Regions from separate parts of the Streptomyces sp. NPDC001904 genome, predicted to be linked through region 1. Evidence: riboswitches for the same ligand, from Rfam matches in the RefSeq annotation. Region 1 holds a riboswitch; each other region holds the start of a gene.
The links. A riboswitch is a leader RNA that binds a small molecule or an ion and turns the genes downstream of it on or off. The one in region 1 is predicted to bind cobalamin.

Region 1 (4,408 bases):
CCCTCCGCGGCCCGCCGGGCCAGCGCGTCCGCGAGCCCGCGCTCGCGCAGCCACTCCAGGGCCTTCACGGTCCCGCGGGTGCCCGGCACCACCACCAGGTCGGCGTCGACGAGTTCCTCGGCCCGGTCCACGAACCGCACGACGACACCCGGCTCGGCGGCCAGCGCGTCCACATCGGTGAAGTTCGACATCAGCGGCACCGCGCACACCGCGACCCGCAGCACGTCCGCACCGGCGGGCGGCGCGACGACGGACTCGCGGACCGCGCCCCGCAGGGAGACCCGCAGCCCGTCCTCCTCGTCGATGCCGAGCCCGTGCTGATACGGCAGCACGCCGTAAGTGGCGCGCCCGGTGAGGGACTTGAGCATGTCGAGGCCGGGCTCCAGCAGTGTCACGTCACCGCGGAACTTGTTCACCAGATACCCGGCGAGCAGCTCCTGGTCCTCCGGCGCGAGCAGCGCCGTCGTCCCGAAGAACGAGGCGAAGACACCGCCCCGGTCGATGTCCCCGACCACCAGCACCGGCAGCCGCGCGGCCCGCGCGACGCCCATGTTCACGATGTCGGTGCGCCGCAGATTGATCTCGGCGGGCGAGCCCGCGCCTTCACAGATCACGGCATCATGACTGCCCCGCAGTTCCTCCAGGCACCCCACCACGGTGTCCAGCAGCGCTTCCTGGCGCGACCCGTGATAGCCCCGTGCGCTCATCTCGCCCACCGGCCTGCCCATGAGCACGACCTGGCTGCTGCGGTCGCTGCCGGGCTTGAGCAGCACCGGGTTCATCAGCGCGGTCGGCTCGACACGGGCGGCCTGCGCCTGCATCGCCTGCGCCCGGCCGATCTCGGCGCCCTCGCGGGTGACGAACGAATTGAGGGACATGTTCTGCCCCTTGAACGGCGCGACCTTCACGCCCTGCCGCACCAGCCACCGGCAGATCCCGGCGGTGACGACACTCTTCCCGGCATCGGAGGTGGTGCCCGCCACCAGCAGCCCGCCCCGGTTCATCGACGACTCCACAGCAACCGCCCGCCCACACAGACTCCCAGCGCCAGCACACTCACCCGCCGCGACAGCCGCGCGGCCCGTTCCACATCGGTCACCCGGACCGCCCGGCCCGTACCGTTCAGCACCGGCCGGTGCTCGACCCGTCCCGCGTAGGACAGGGTGCCGCCGAGCCGTACCCCGAGCGCCCCCGCGAAGGAGGCCTCGACGACCCCGGCGTTGGGACTCGGGTGCTGTCCGGCGTCCGCCCGCCACGCGGCCAGCGCGGCGCGGGGGCGCCCGCCGGCGAGGACGGCGAGGGCGCCGGTGAGCCGGGCCCCGGGCCAGCCCACGACATCGTCGAGGCGTGCGGAGGCCCAGCCGAACCGGCGGTACTTCGAAGACTTGTGCCCGACCATCGCGTCGAGCGTGTTCACGGCGCGGAAGGCGAGCAGCCCCGGCACCCCGCCGACGGCGCCCCACACCAGCGCGCCCACCACGGCGTCGGAGGTGTTCTCGGCGACCGACTCGACGACGCCCCGGGCGATCCCGTCCGCGTCCAGGCCCTGCGGGTCGCGCCCGCACAGCCGCGGCAGCAGTTCCCGGGCCAGTTCCACGTCCCCGGCCTCCAGCGCGGAGCCGACCGCCCGCGCCTCCCGGCCCAGCGAGGTCCCGCCGACCACGGCCCAGGTCGCGGCGGCCGTCAGCGCGACGGCGGCGGCGGGGGAGCGGCGTACGGCACGCGAGGCGACGGCTCCCACGGCGGCGGCGCCACCGGCGCACACCAGCGTGTGCAGCGCGCCCCAGCCGCGGTGGTCGCGCCACAGCCTCCGCTCGACGGCGCCCGCGGCCCGCCCGAACCCTGCGACGGGGTGCCCACGGCGCGGATCACCGACGAGCAGATCGCTCAACAGTCCTGCGGCGGCCCCGTACGCGAACACGCGCCCGGACCGCATGACGCCGCGCGGGGCGAACATGGCGGTAGTTGTCCTCACTCAGGGTGTCCACGCCCTGGTTCGACGAGACCGGCAGCGGGAGTTCCTGGCTCGCCCCCGGACGACCGGGGACTCACAGTGGCGGGACCGCGCCGGATTCGCACCGGCTTCCTCACCTGCTGCCGTATATGGCGTTGGAAGTGCACCACGCTCCGCGAAGGTGCGTCAACTTGCTGTTGACCTGGGGCGGGAGAGTGTGGGGAGGTCCACAGGGTTCCCGCGCCCCGAAAAGACACGCCGCGCGTCAGCGGATGCCTCGGGGGCGCGGGGAACTGCGCGACCGGCCACGACGAGAGCGGCACCCGGCACGGGACAGGCCGCGGCACACGCAGACACGGCGGGCCCGGACCAAGGAGGTCCGGGCCCGCCGAAAGGGCTGTCGCGGCTCAGGCCACGATCAGAAAGATCCCGTACGCCACGGCCGCGGCGCAGGCCGCGAAGCACGCGTACGCGCCGGAGGTGACGAGTGCCGCGGAGTCGCCCCGCTGCGCCGCCGACTCCTTCTTGGAGAGGCCGACGATGCCGAGGGTGAACAGGCCCACCAGGGCCACGGTCACCACGAGGCTGACGCCGAACACGGAACCGAGGGCCGCCCAGTCGATCTTCATAGCTGGTCCTGCTCCCTTACAGCGTGGCGCCGGCGGGGCGCGCGGGGTCGGCCGGCGCGGGGGCCGGGATGGTCGCCTTCACGTCTTCCGACTCCCCGATGACCAGGGTGCCGACCGGCGGCGGGGTGACCGCGGCGATGGCCGTGGTCACGACGCCCGCGGGCTCCGCGGTGGGCTCGGCGGCGGAGCCGACCTCGTCGGCGGTGACGTTCGTGTGGTCGATGGAGTCGCGGCGCGAGAGCTTCCAGATGACGCCCGAGCCGACCACGAGCAGCGCGGCGGTGAGGCCGACGCCCCACGGGCCCTGCTTGGTGAGGAACTCGGCGCCCGCGCCGACCAGACCGGCGGCCGGCAGGGTCAGACCCCACGCGACGAACATCCGGGTCGCGGTCGACCAGCGGACGACGCCGCCCTTGCGGCCGAGACCGGAGCCCATGACGGCGCCGGAGCAGACCTGGGTGGTGGAGAGCGAGAAGCCGATGTGCGAGGAGGCGAGGATCGCCGTCGCGGCGGACGTCTGGGCGGCGAAGCCCTGCTGCGGGGCGAGGTCGGTGAGGCCCTTGCCCATGGTGCGGATGATCCGCCAGCCGCCCAGGTACGTGCCGAGCGCGATGGCCGTACCGGCCGAGACGATGACCCACAGCGGCGGGTCGGCGTCGGGGGCGATGACCCCGCCGGTGATCAGGGCGAGGGTGATGATGCCCATCGTCTTCTGCGCGTCGTTCGTGCCGTGCGCGAGGGAGACGAGTCCGGCCGAGGCGATCTGGCCGGCGCGGTACCCCTTGCTGGTGGCCTTCGCGTCGGTCTTGGCGCTGATCCGGTAGGTCAGGCGCGTGGCGAGCATCGCGGCGAGGCCGGCGACGAGCGGCGCGGCGACCGCGGGGAGCAGGATCTTGGTGACGACGGTGCCGCCGTTGACCGAGGACCAGCCCATCGACATGACCGCGGCGCCGATGAGGCCGCCGAACAGGGCGTGCGAGGAGCTGGACGGCAGGCCGAGCAACCAGGTCAGCAGGTTCCAGAGGATGGCGCCCACGAGCGCCGCGAAGATGACCTCTGTTCTGAGGCCGTCCTCGTTGATGATGCCGCCGGAGATGGTCTTGGCGACCTCGACCGAGAGGAACGCTCCGACGAGGTTCAGCACGGCGGACATGGCCACCGCCGTCTTGGGCTTCAGGGCGCCGGTCGAGATGGTCGTCGCCATCGCGTTGGCGGTGTCGTGGAAACCGTTGGTGAAATCAAAAACCAGTGCGGTAACGATCACGATCGCAAGGAGCAGCGTGATGTGTTCCATTTACCCAGGCTTCAGTTGGACGTCAGTGGCGGTTCGAACGTAAGCACGTCGGGTGAACGGAAGATGAACTGGGCCGGGCATTGTGGTGACCTGATCCGGAGCGGGATCACTCCGCTTGGCCCGTGGTGGGGACACCGACTCCGGTTCGGCCCGGGAGGAGACCCCTCGGAGCCCCGGAATACCGGGTTCCGAGGGACCTTGGTCCCGGCTCCGGCTAGCCCCGGGCGAACCTCCTCAGCTGGGCCATGGACCCGTTGAAGAGATTCTGGTCACCCGGCAGCCCGCCGCTGTTGTCGTACTGCCAGAACGTCCAGAACGACCACCCGCTGGGCAGCGATCCCGCGCTCTCGTCGTAGCGCGCGAGCCACAGGGCGTGGTTGGTGGCGAAGGCCCCGCTGTTGCCGGTGCAGGTCTTCCACCAGTGGTAGTTCGTGTAGATCACCGGGCGGCGGCCGGTGAGCCGCAGGACCTCGGCGCTGAACGACGAGATCCACGAGACCAGTTTGCCCCTGCTCATGCCGTAGCACTTGT
Region 2 (4,408 bases), on a different contig from region 1:
CCCGTCATCGGCGTCAACAAGTACCGCGTCGACAGCGACGAGGAGATCGAGGTCCTCAAGGTCGACAACTCCTCGGTGCGGTCCCAGCAGATCGCCAAGCTGCGCCGGCTGCGCGAGGAGCGGGACGAGACGGCCTGCCGGGACGCGCTCGACGCGCTGACCCGGGCGGCGGGCGGTGACGGCAATCTGCTGGAGCTCGCGGTCCGCGCGGCACGGGCGATGGCCACGGTCGGCGAGATCTCGGACGCGCTGGAGAAGGTCTACGGTCGGCACGCGGGGCAGATCCGTACGATCTCGGGTGTGTACCGCAACGAAGCAGGGGAGTCCGCGAACGTGGACCGTACCCGCGGCAGGGTCGAGGAGTTCGCCGAGGCCGAGGGGCGCCGGCCGCGCATCCTCGTGGCCAAGATGGGGCAGGACGGGCACGACCGCGGCCAGAAGGTGATCGCGACCGCCTTCGCCGACCTGGGCTTCGACGTCGACGTCGGCCCGCTGTTCCAGACCCCGGCCGAGGTGGCGCGGCAGGCCGTCGAGGCGGACGTGCACATCGTCGGGGTGTCGTCCCTGGCCGCCGGGCACCTCACCCTCGTACCGGCGTTGCGCGAGGCGCTCGCCGAGGAGGGGCGCGAGGACATCATGATCGTGGTGGGCGGGGTGATCCCGCCGCAGGACGTGCCCACGCTCCTGGAGATGGGAGCCGCCGCCGTCTTCCCGCCCGGCACCGTGATCCCGGACGCGGCGCACGACCTGGTGGCGCGCCTCGCGGCGGACCTCGGGCACGACGACCAGTGAGCCGGTGACGGTGTGCCCATCGATCTCGATACGTACGTCAAGGGTGTCCTGGCCGGCAAGCGGGCGGTGGTCGCGCGGGCGATCACCCTCGTCGAGTCCACGCGCCCCCAGCACCGGCGCCTGGCGCAGGAGTTGCTGACGGAGCTGCTGCCGTACAGCGGCCGGGCCCGCCGGATCGGCGTCAGCGGGGTGCCGGGGGTCGGGAAGTCGACGTTCATCGACGCGTTCGGCTCCCTGCTCACCGGGCGCGGTCACCGGGTGGCCGTGCTCGCGGTCGATCCGTCGTCCAGCCGCACGGGCGGTTCCATCCTGGGCGACAAGACGCGGATGGAACGTCTCGCGGTCGATCCGGCCGCCTTCGTGCGTCCCTCCCCCACGGCCGGGACGCTCGGTGGTGTCGCCAAGGCGACGCGGGAGTCGATCGTCGTCATGGAGGCCGCCGGATACGACGTGGTCCTGGTGGAGACGGTCGGCGTGGGCCAGTCGGAGACTGCGGTCGCCAACATGGTCGACACGTTTCTGCTGCTGTCGCTGGCGCGGACCGGTGACCAGTTGCAGGGCATCAAGAAGGGTGTCCTCGAGCTCGCCGACGTCATCGCGGTGAACAAAGCGGACGGGCCGCATGAGCGCGACGCGCGCTCGGCGGCGCGGGAACTGTCGGGCGCGCTGCGCCTGATGCACGGCAAGGACGCGTTCTGGACGCCTCCGGTGCTGTCGTGCAGCGCCCGCGAGGAGAGCGGACTCGACGAGGTCTGGGAGCGGATCGAGCAGCATCGCACGCTCCTCGACTCGACGGGACGTCTCGCAGAGAGGCGCCGCACGCAGCAGGTCGACTGGACGTGGACGATGGTGCGCGACGAACTCCTCGGCCGGCTGCACGCCGATCCCGCGGTACGGGCGCTCACCCCCGGTCTGGAGCGGCGGGTCCGCGACGGTGACCTCACCGCGACGCTGGCCGCCGAGCAGATCCTGGACACCTTCCGGAAAGGGGAGGCGGAGGTCGGGGACTGACGCGGCCGGTCAACCGGTCAGGCAGCAGTCCCCGCACGTGCCGCCGCCCGGGGCACGGTAGAAGAGACAACAGCTGTTGCGGCGGAACGTCAGCCGGGGCCCGGTGATCCGCCCGGTGCCCCGCAGCCGGCCCGTCTCCAGGAGCTCGCGGGTCAGGCGGGTGAGCGGGCCGCGCAGGGCGGGCCGGGTGCGCAGCAGTTGCGCCGCCGAACCGACCAGCGCGGACGCCGAGTTCCCGGCCAGCAGGCCCGGCGCCACCTTGACGCTGAGGCCGGCCTCCACGTCGCGCAGCACGTCGTCGACCTCCGCGTGGACGGCTTCGACCGGCGACGGCAGCCGCTCCGCGAGCCGTCCCCGCGGTGCGGTCAGCCGCAGGTCCGTCCCGTCGCCGGACCACTCCACGGCACTCATCGTCGGCACGATCCCGTGCAGGAGCGCGCAGGCGAGGACCGGTGACCACAGCCGGGCCGCGAGTCCGAGATGCGCGACGGAGACGCCGACACGCAACTCGGCCGTCCCGAAACGGTCGTTGACCGCTCGGGCGCGGGCGGCGAACCCGTCGCGGAGACCACCGCCGTCGTCGGTGTCCCGGGTCGCGGGGGTGTCGAGGGCGAAGAATCCACCGAGCCGCGCGACGTCGCGCAGCGCCTCGGCGACCTGCTCCGGCCGGGCCTCGTCCGTCATGAGGTGGTGGCGGTGCGGCGCGGCGGTTCGATGAGGTAGAGGTCGAGGATGTCGGGCCGGGCCGCGACGCCCGGGCCTCCTGCCCGTACCCAGTCCGCTATGTCCTCGGTGGCGTCGGGGTCGTTGACGAGGCCGAGCCACACCGGGCGGGCGCCTGCCGCCCGCCCGGCCGTCGAGGGCTGTACGACGACGACGTTGGCCTGCTCGCAGACGTCGAGGCAGGCGGAGATCCGCACCGGGGCGATCTCGCGCAGCCGCGCGGTCTGGGCCGCGTGATCGGCGTTGACCTTGACGGTGCCGCAGCAGCAGTCGCGGCACACCACCACCCGGCACGGGACCGCCCGGCCCCCGGTCGCCACGGTCTCGTCGGCGAGCCGTTCAGGCATGCCGTGTCCTTCCTCTCGCCGGGGAGTTCCGCCCCGGGGTGCTTCGAGGAGGCGACAGCCTGAGTCTCCTGGCTCTCGGGTCCGCGCTCGTCCCGGCCTTCCCACCCGCGCGGGGCAGTGGCTCGTCGGGATCCGCTCGCCGATCACAGTGGCGGTACCGCACCGGATTCGCACCGGTTTCCTCGGGCGGCTGCCGCCCATGTCCTCGGCCATCATGCCATCCGTGCGGGCACCGCGACCGGCCCGCCCGGCTGCCTGGCAGGTTCACCGGGCAGAACGCGGCGGGACGTTCGGCGGCTAGGCGGAGTCGGTGCGCCACAGCTTGCCCGGATCGTCGCCCGCCTCGTCGAGGATGATCCGGGCGTCCCGTACGCCGAGATTGATGGCCTCGCTGGTGAACTCCGGTTCGAAGAAGAGGTAGCTGAGCAGTTCGCCCCGGCTCCGTCCCGGGCCCAGGAGCGCGGCGAGGAACATCAGGTCGGGGTTGGTCAGCCGGCGGATGCCCCGGAAGCAGGTGTCCAGGACGTATTCCGCCTTCTCGCCGAGCTGATCCCCCTGGCCGGGCGGCGGCCCGCCGAAGAGGTACTCGACGACGGTGTACGGGCGTCCGCGCGGGCTGATCCGTTCCGCCCCGGACTCGAGCAACTCGTCCACCTTGCCGAGCGTGCGCGTGTCCTCCACCATGCGATCGCCCATCAGGCCCGTGACGATCTGGGCGACGACGTCCTGGACGGACGGCGCGGCTTCGTTCCCGCAGTCCACGAGGCGGGGCAGGTCGCGCAGCGGGGTGGTGGCGACGATCACGACCCGGCGGGCGCCGAGCGAGATCGTCGGCTTGATGGGGGCGTTGAGGCGTACGCCTCCGTCCATGTACCAGCAGCCGGAGGGTCCGACCCTGACGGGCGGGAACGCCACGGGAATCGCCGCGGACGCCATCACGTGGTCCACGTCCAGGACGGTCCGGGTGTAGTCGACCGCCCGGTCGGTGTCGGAGTCCGGCAGCCGGGCCGCGGCGGGTCCCTCGGCGAAGATCTCCGTGCGGCCGCTGCCACAGGCCGTCGTGGCCACGGCCACGCCCTGGACCGCACCGCTCGCGGTGTTGGCGTGGAGCTGGTCCCAGTCCACCTTCGTCCGCAAGGTCGCCCGCAGGGGGCTCGTGTCGAGCAGGCCCGCCAGGGGGGAGCTGGACGGGTTCACCACGCGCGTCAGGCACTGCCGAAGGAGCATGGGCAAGGCTGTCAGCAGCAGCGGCCGGTACACCTGATCCTTCGTCACTCCCTGCCAGGCGGCGATGACTTCGTCGGCGGCCCGGCGGGCGGGCAGGTGTGCGCGCGAGGCGAAGAGCACCGCGTTGAGCGCACCGGCGCTGGTGCCGGTGAACATCGTCGGCCGCTGCCCCCACGCGTCGAGCTCCGGCAACAGGGTCGCCAGCATGCCGGCCTCGTACGCACCCCGCGCCCCGCCCCCTGCGAGCACGACGCCGATGTCACCGCCGGCCGAGGCCGGCGCGGCGGGTTCGTCCTCGGGCATCGTCC
Region 3 (4,408 bases), on a different contig from region 1:
TGAACGCCTCGCTGCGCCAGGCCCGGTTCGACGACGGGGCCGCGCTGGACGCCGCCGGCCGCGCGGCCGCACGCGCCGCGGCCCCGGCCCTGCCGACGCCCGCGCTCGCCGTCGCCTCCGGGAGCCGGCGCTGCCGGGAGACCGCCGGGCTGCTGGGGCTCGGCGCGGCCGTCGAGCCGGAGGCGCTGGCCGCTCCGGACACCGGGAGCTGGCGCGGCCGGACCCTGACCGAGGTGATGGAGACATCGCCGCAGGAGGTGGGCCGCTGGCTCGGGGATCCGGAGTTCCGGGCCGGGGGCGGGGAGTCGGTCGCCGATGTGTGTGCGCGGGTGTCGCGGTGGCTGGACACGCTCGGCGACCGGACGGGGGTGCCCGACGGCGGGCTCGTCATCGGTGTCGTGGAGCCCGAGCTGGCGCGTGCCGCCGTGGTGCACGCGCTGGGGGCGCCCCTGTCGGCCTTCTGGCGCTGCGACGTGGCGCCGCTGACCGTGACCGAGCTGAGCGGCCGCGACGGCCGCTGGAACCTGCGCTCGGGCCGGCCTCTCGCCGCGGAAGACTCCCAGGAGCCGCCGTCGCGGTAGCGGCCCGGCATCCGGGCCGACGAGAGAGGGCCCGCGGACGGATCCGCGGGCCCTCTCTCGTCCGGCTCGGTCGCGCTTGCTCGACCGGTCGGTTCAGTTCGCTGCCGGGACCGCCTGACGGGCCGCGGCGGGCTTGGGGTTGAGCAGACGCTCGGCCAGCTCTCCGAAGAGCAGCCCGAATCCGGTCCACAGCGTGATCTGGATGGCGAGCGCCGAGAGCCGGAAGCGCCAGAGCACGGCGGCCGGGAAGTGTTCGGGCACCTCGTTGATCACGGGCAGGAACTGGAAGGCCAGGCCGACGACCACGGCGAAGGCGAGAACGGCGACGACGGTCGCCCACCAGGTGCCGAGACGCGGCGCGAGCCGCTTGCCGAGCAGGGTGGCCGCGACCGCGAGGAGGACGCTGAGCACCATCATCAGGAAGTACAGGGTGGTCCGCTTGCCGATGGTGTCGGCGTTGCCGACGGCGGGCGGATTGGCGGGGTACTTCAGGAACGGGACGACGTACACGGCCAGCAGCGCGCAGCCCGACAGCAGCAGGGCCGTCGCACGCGGGCCGAAGCGGCCGACCCGGCCGAGCGCGAAGCAGTAGGCGAGTGCGGCGATGCCGCCGAAGGCGACGCCGTAGACGAGGACGCCGGTGGCCAGTCCGGCCGTGGACTGCAGGCCGCGGGAGACGAGTTCGACCTCGTCGCCGTGGGAGTGACCGGCGTGGCCCTCCTCGAAGCCGATGGCCTTCTCGACCAGCGGCTCACCGAGCCAGTAGGAGATGAGGAGGGCGAGCACGCCGGCCGCGAGACCGGCGAGCATCCCCCGAACGAGCAGATTGCGTACGGTGGTTGAGTTCATGGGAGTGCGACGTTCCTCCGCCTTCTCAGTGGCAGGGGAAGCCGAGCAGGTGACGGGCGTCGTGCACCCACTCGTGCACACCCGCCCCGCTGAACACGGAGGTGGCGCCCTGTTCGGCGCCGACGAAGTACAGCAGGACAAGCATCAGGATGCCGAAGAAAGCGGCCCAGGGGGCGATCGCCTTCAGCGGCAGCTTGGCCGGTATGACAGGAGTGGTGGCGGTCGGCTGGGCGACATGCTGCGCCATTGGCAGGGCCTCCTTCGGGAGTTCGCGTCCCGTCTCGGTGGTGCACATGGACGACCGTCCCGGGTCTGACTCACGCACAGCCCCACGAGGGCTGCGCGCTCACAGTGGCGCGACCGTGCCGGATTCCCACCGGCTTCCGTCGACCGTCGTCGATAACGGCACGACATTACCTTCTGTCGCGTGCATGGCCAAGGGCGGACGGAGACACCCGGTGAGCCTTCCGGCCAACTTCCGGCATCACGGTGGCTGAAAACAGCCTTTGGGAGGCAATGTGCGGAGCTGTCGACACCCCGTACCCCCTGAGAGTGCCTTCGGGTCGCGCCGCGAACGGGCGTCGACGACTTTTGTCAACGCACCGTCCAAATCCGCGCGTCGATCAAGGCGGCACAGTCGCGCGAGGCTGCCGACGGCGGCCCCCACAGACGCTCGCACGCGGGTGAGCTTGCGCTTTCCCGGCCCCCAAAGGCCGGTGTGCGCGCGGAATCTGAGGGTGGATCACGGTGATAGCATCCCGGCATCCGCGATCTTGATCCACTCGTCCTGCGCGCCTTCTTGCGATGTGCTCGCGTGTGTGCATCGCCGATCGGGTGACGCTCTGGGCCGTGTCGCGGGCCCTGACGAAGTGCATCTGTCGCCATGCGCCGAGAAAGGTTTCCATGACACAAGACGCACTGGTGTGGTGCCTGGTTGCGATAGCGGCGATATCCGTCGCCGCCGTTGTGGCACTCACCATCCGCAGTAGAGCGCTCGCGGCGAAGAAGCAGCGGTCGGAAGCAGATCTGCGTCAGCAGCTGAGTGCTCTGGAACGCCAACTCCACGGCTCTTCGGCCGAGTTGCAGAGGATCTGGACCGAGCGCGAGAGCGCGATCCTCGCCGCGAAGGAAGACGCCGAGGAGAACACCAAGGCGGTCCTCAAGGGCGCCGCCAGCTTCCTGCAGAGCCTCGCGGCCGAGCAGACCACCCTGCTGCACGCCGTGCAGCAGCGGTACGGAGGTCACGCCGTCCTCAGCGACCTCCTGGACGTGAACCACTCCAACGCCCAGATGGCGCGCAAGGCCCAGGGCATCGCCGTGATGTGCGGCGCGCCCCTCGGGCGCCGCAACAGGGCGGCCAGCGTCTACGACGTGGTCCGCAGCGCCCAGGGCCAGATCCGCAACTTCAGCCGGGTCGCGATCATGCAGCAGACCGGTCTCGCGCTGAAGGCGTCCGCGGTCGCGCCGGTCGCCCTCGCCGTGGCCGAACTCCTCGACAACGCTGCCAGCTTCTCGCAGCAGGACGCGCCGATCGAGGTGACCTTCCAGCGGATCCAGAACAACCTCTGCATCATCATCGACGACGCGGGCGTCAGCATGAGCGACGAGGACCGGCAGCGCGCGACCGCGCTGCTCTCCGGCGACGACGTGCCCCGCCTGTCGCAGCTCGGTACCCAGCCCAAGTTCGGCTTCCCCGTCATCGGTCTGATCGCCCGCCAGTACGGCTTCAAGGTGGATGTCACCGGAGTCTCCCGGTACGGCGGTGTCCGCGCCGTCGTGCTGCTGCCCGAGGAGCTGTGGACCATGGAGGAGACGCCGCCGAGGACCGAGGCACCCGTCAGCCGCATCCGTCGGACCCCGGCCCCCCAGGAGCAGCCGCCGCCCGAGCAGCAGGCCGAGCCGCCGGCGGAGACCCGTTCCGAGACGCGTACCGAGGCCCCGAAGCGCACGGTGCACGGGCTGCCGAAGCGGGGCGAGCGCCAGTCCCCCATCGCGAGCGTGCCGGACGCGTCGCCCCGCCGGCCCGCGTTCCCGGCCTCCGAGGGAGCGCCGCGCACCTCGGGCCGCAGCCTCGGCGCCCTCCAGCGGGGCACGCTCTCGGCCCGCAAGATCGACACCCCGTCCGCCGAAGGGTCTGAAGACGAATGACGCCAGACCTGTCCTGGATGCTCCAGGACATCGTGCAGAACGTGCCCCTGGCGCGGCACGCCGTCCTGCTCTCCGCCGACGGTCTTCCCCGCGGCTCGACGGAGGGTCTCGACCCCAAGGACGTCGACACCATCTCCGCCGCCATGGCCGGCATGCAGTCCCTCAGCCGTGCCACCGCCCATTTCGCCGGTTCGGCGAAGGACGGGGAGTGGAGCCAGACGGTCATCGAGTTCGACCACGGCTGGATCTTCCTGATCGGGGCCGGGCAGGGCGCCTACCTCGCCGCGGCGGCCGAGCCCGATGTCGACATGCAGCAGATCTCCTTCCGCATGCACCGGCTGGTGGCCCGCCTGGGCAACAACCTCACCTCGCCGCCCCGCGTCCCGACGGACGAGGCCGGGGCGGGCGGCTCCGCCGCGGCGGACCGGCCCGGCGCCACCGGCGCATCGGGGTTCGTGCTGCCCGAGCTCGACCGGGCGGTCGCGGAGGTGCGCGGCGCACGGCACGCCGTCCTGCTGGGCGGGGACGGACTGCCGCGCGGGGCGACCTCCGCGATGACCCGGGACCTGGCGGACACCATCTCCGCCGCGATGACCGGCATCCACGCGTACAGCAGGGTGACGGCCCAGTTCGCGGGCGCCGTCGAGGACGCGACGTGGCGGCAGACGGTCATCGAGTTCTCGCACGGCTGGATCTTCCTGATCGCCGCCGGTGAAGGGGCCTTCCTGGCCGCGTCCGCCGAACACGACTGCGACATCGAGGAGTTCACCACCCGGCTGCACCAGGTGGTGCCAGAACTGGGCGCCCGGTCCGCGCACGGAGGGAGGATC

Region 2: another riboswitch for cobalamin. It lies ahead of ABT127_RS30815 ((2Fe-2S) ferredoxin domain-containing protein); the one in region 1 lies ahead of ABT127_RS34205 (cobalamin biosynthesis protein).
Region 3: another riboswitch for cobalamin. It lies ahead of ABT127_RS11040 (CbtB domain-containing protein); the one in region 1 lies ahead of ABT127_RS34205 (cobalamin biosynthesis protein).

What each region holds. Positions count from the first base shown of each region.
Region 1 is NZ_JBEOYI010000031.1:64,558-68,965, reverse strand. Features, by position in the region: gene ABT127_RS34210 (cobyric acid synthase) at 1-1,004, opposite strand, end outside; gene ABT127_RS34205 (cobalamin biosynthesis protein) at 1,001-1,936, opposite strand; cobalamin riboswitch at 1,997-2,147, opposite strand; gene ABT127_RS34200 (hypothetical protein) at 2,362-2,583, opposite strand; gene ABT127_RS34195 (inorganic phosphate transporter) at 2,600-3,877, opposite strand; gene ABT127_RS34190 (lysozyme) at 4,092-4,408, opposite strand, start outside.
Region 2 is NZ_JBEOYI010000024.1:116,454-120,861, forward strand. Features, by position in the region: gene scpA (methylmalonyl-CoA mutase) at 1-792, shown strand, start outside; gene meaB (methylmalonyl Co-A mutase-associated GTPase MeaB) at 805-1,803, shown strand; gene ABT127_RS30810 ((2Fe-2S)-binding protein) at 1,813-2,487, opposite strand; gene ABT127_RS30815 ((2Fe-2S) ferredoxin domain-containing protein) at 2,484-2,873, opposite strand; cobalamin riboswitch at 2,935-3,057, opposite strand; gene ABT127_RS30820 (patatin-like phospholipase family protein) at 3,171-4,403, opposite strand.
Region 3 is NZ_JBEOYI010000005.1:374,456-378,863, forward strand. Features, by position in the region: gene ABT127_RS11030 (histidine phosphatase family protein) at 1-581, shown strand, start outside; gene ABT127_RS11035 (CbtA family protein) at 675-1,430, opposite strand; gene ABT127_RS11040 (CbtB domain-containing protein) at 1,456-1,677, opposite strand; cobalamin riboswitch at 1,717-1,852, opposite strand; gene ABT127_RS11045 (ATP-binding protein) at 2,334-3,578, shown strand; gene ABT127_RS11050 (roadblock/LC7 domain-containing protein) at 3,575-4,408, shown strand, end outside.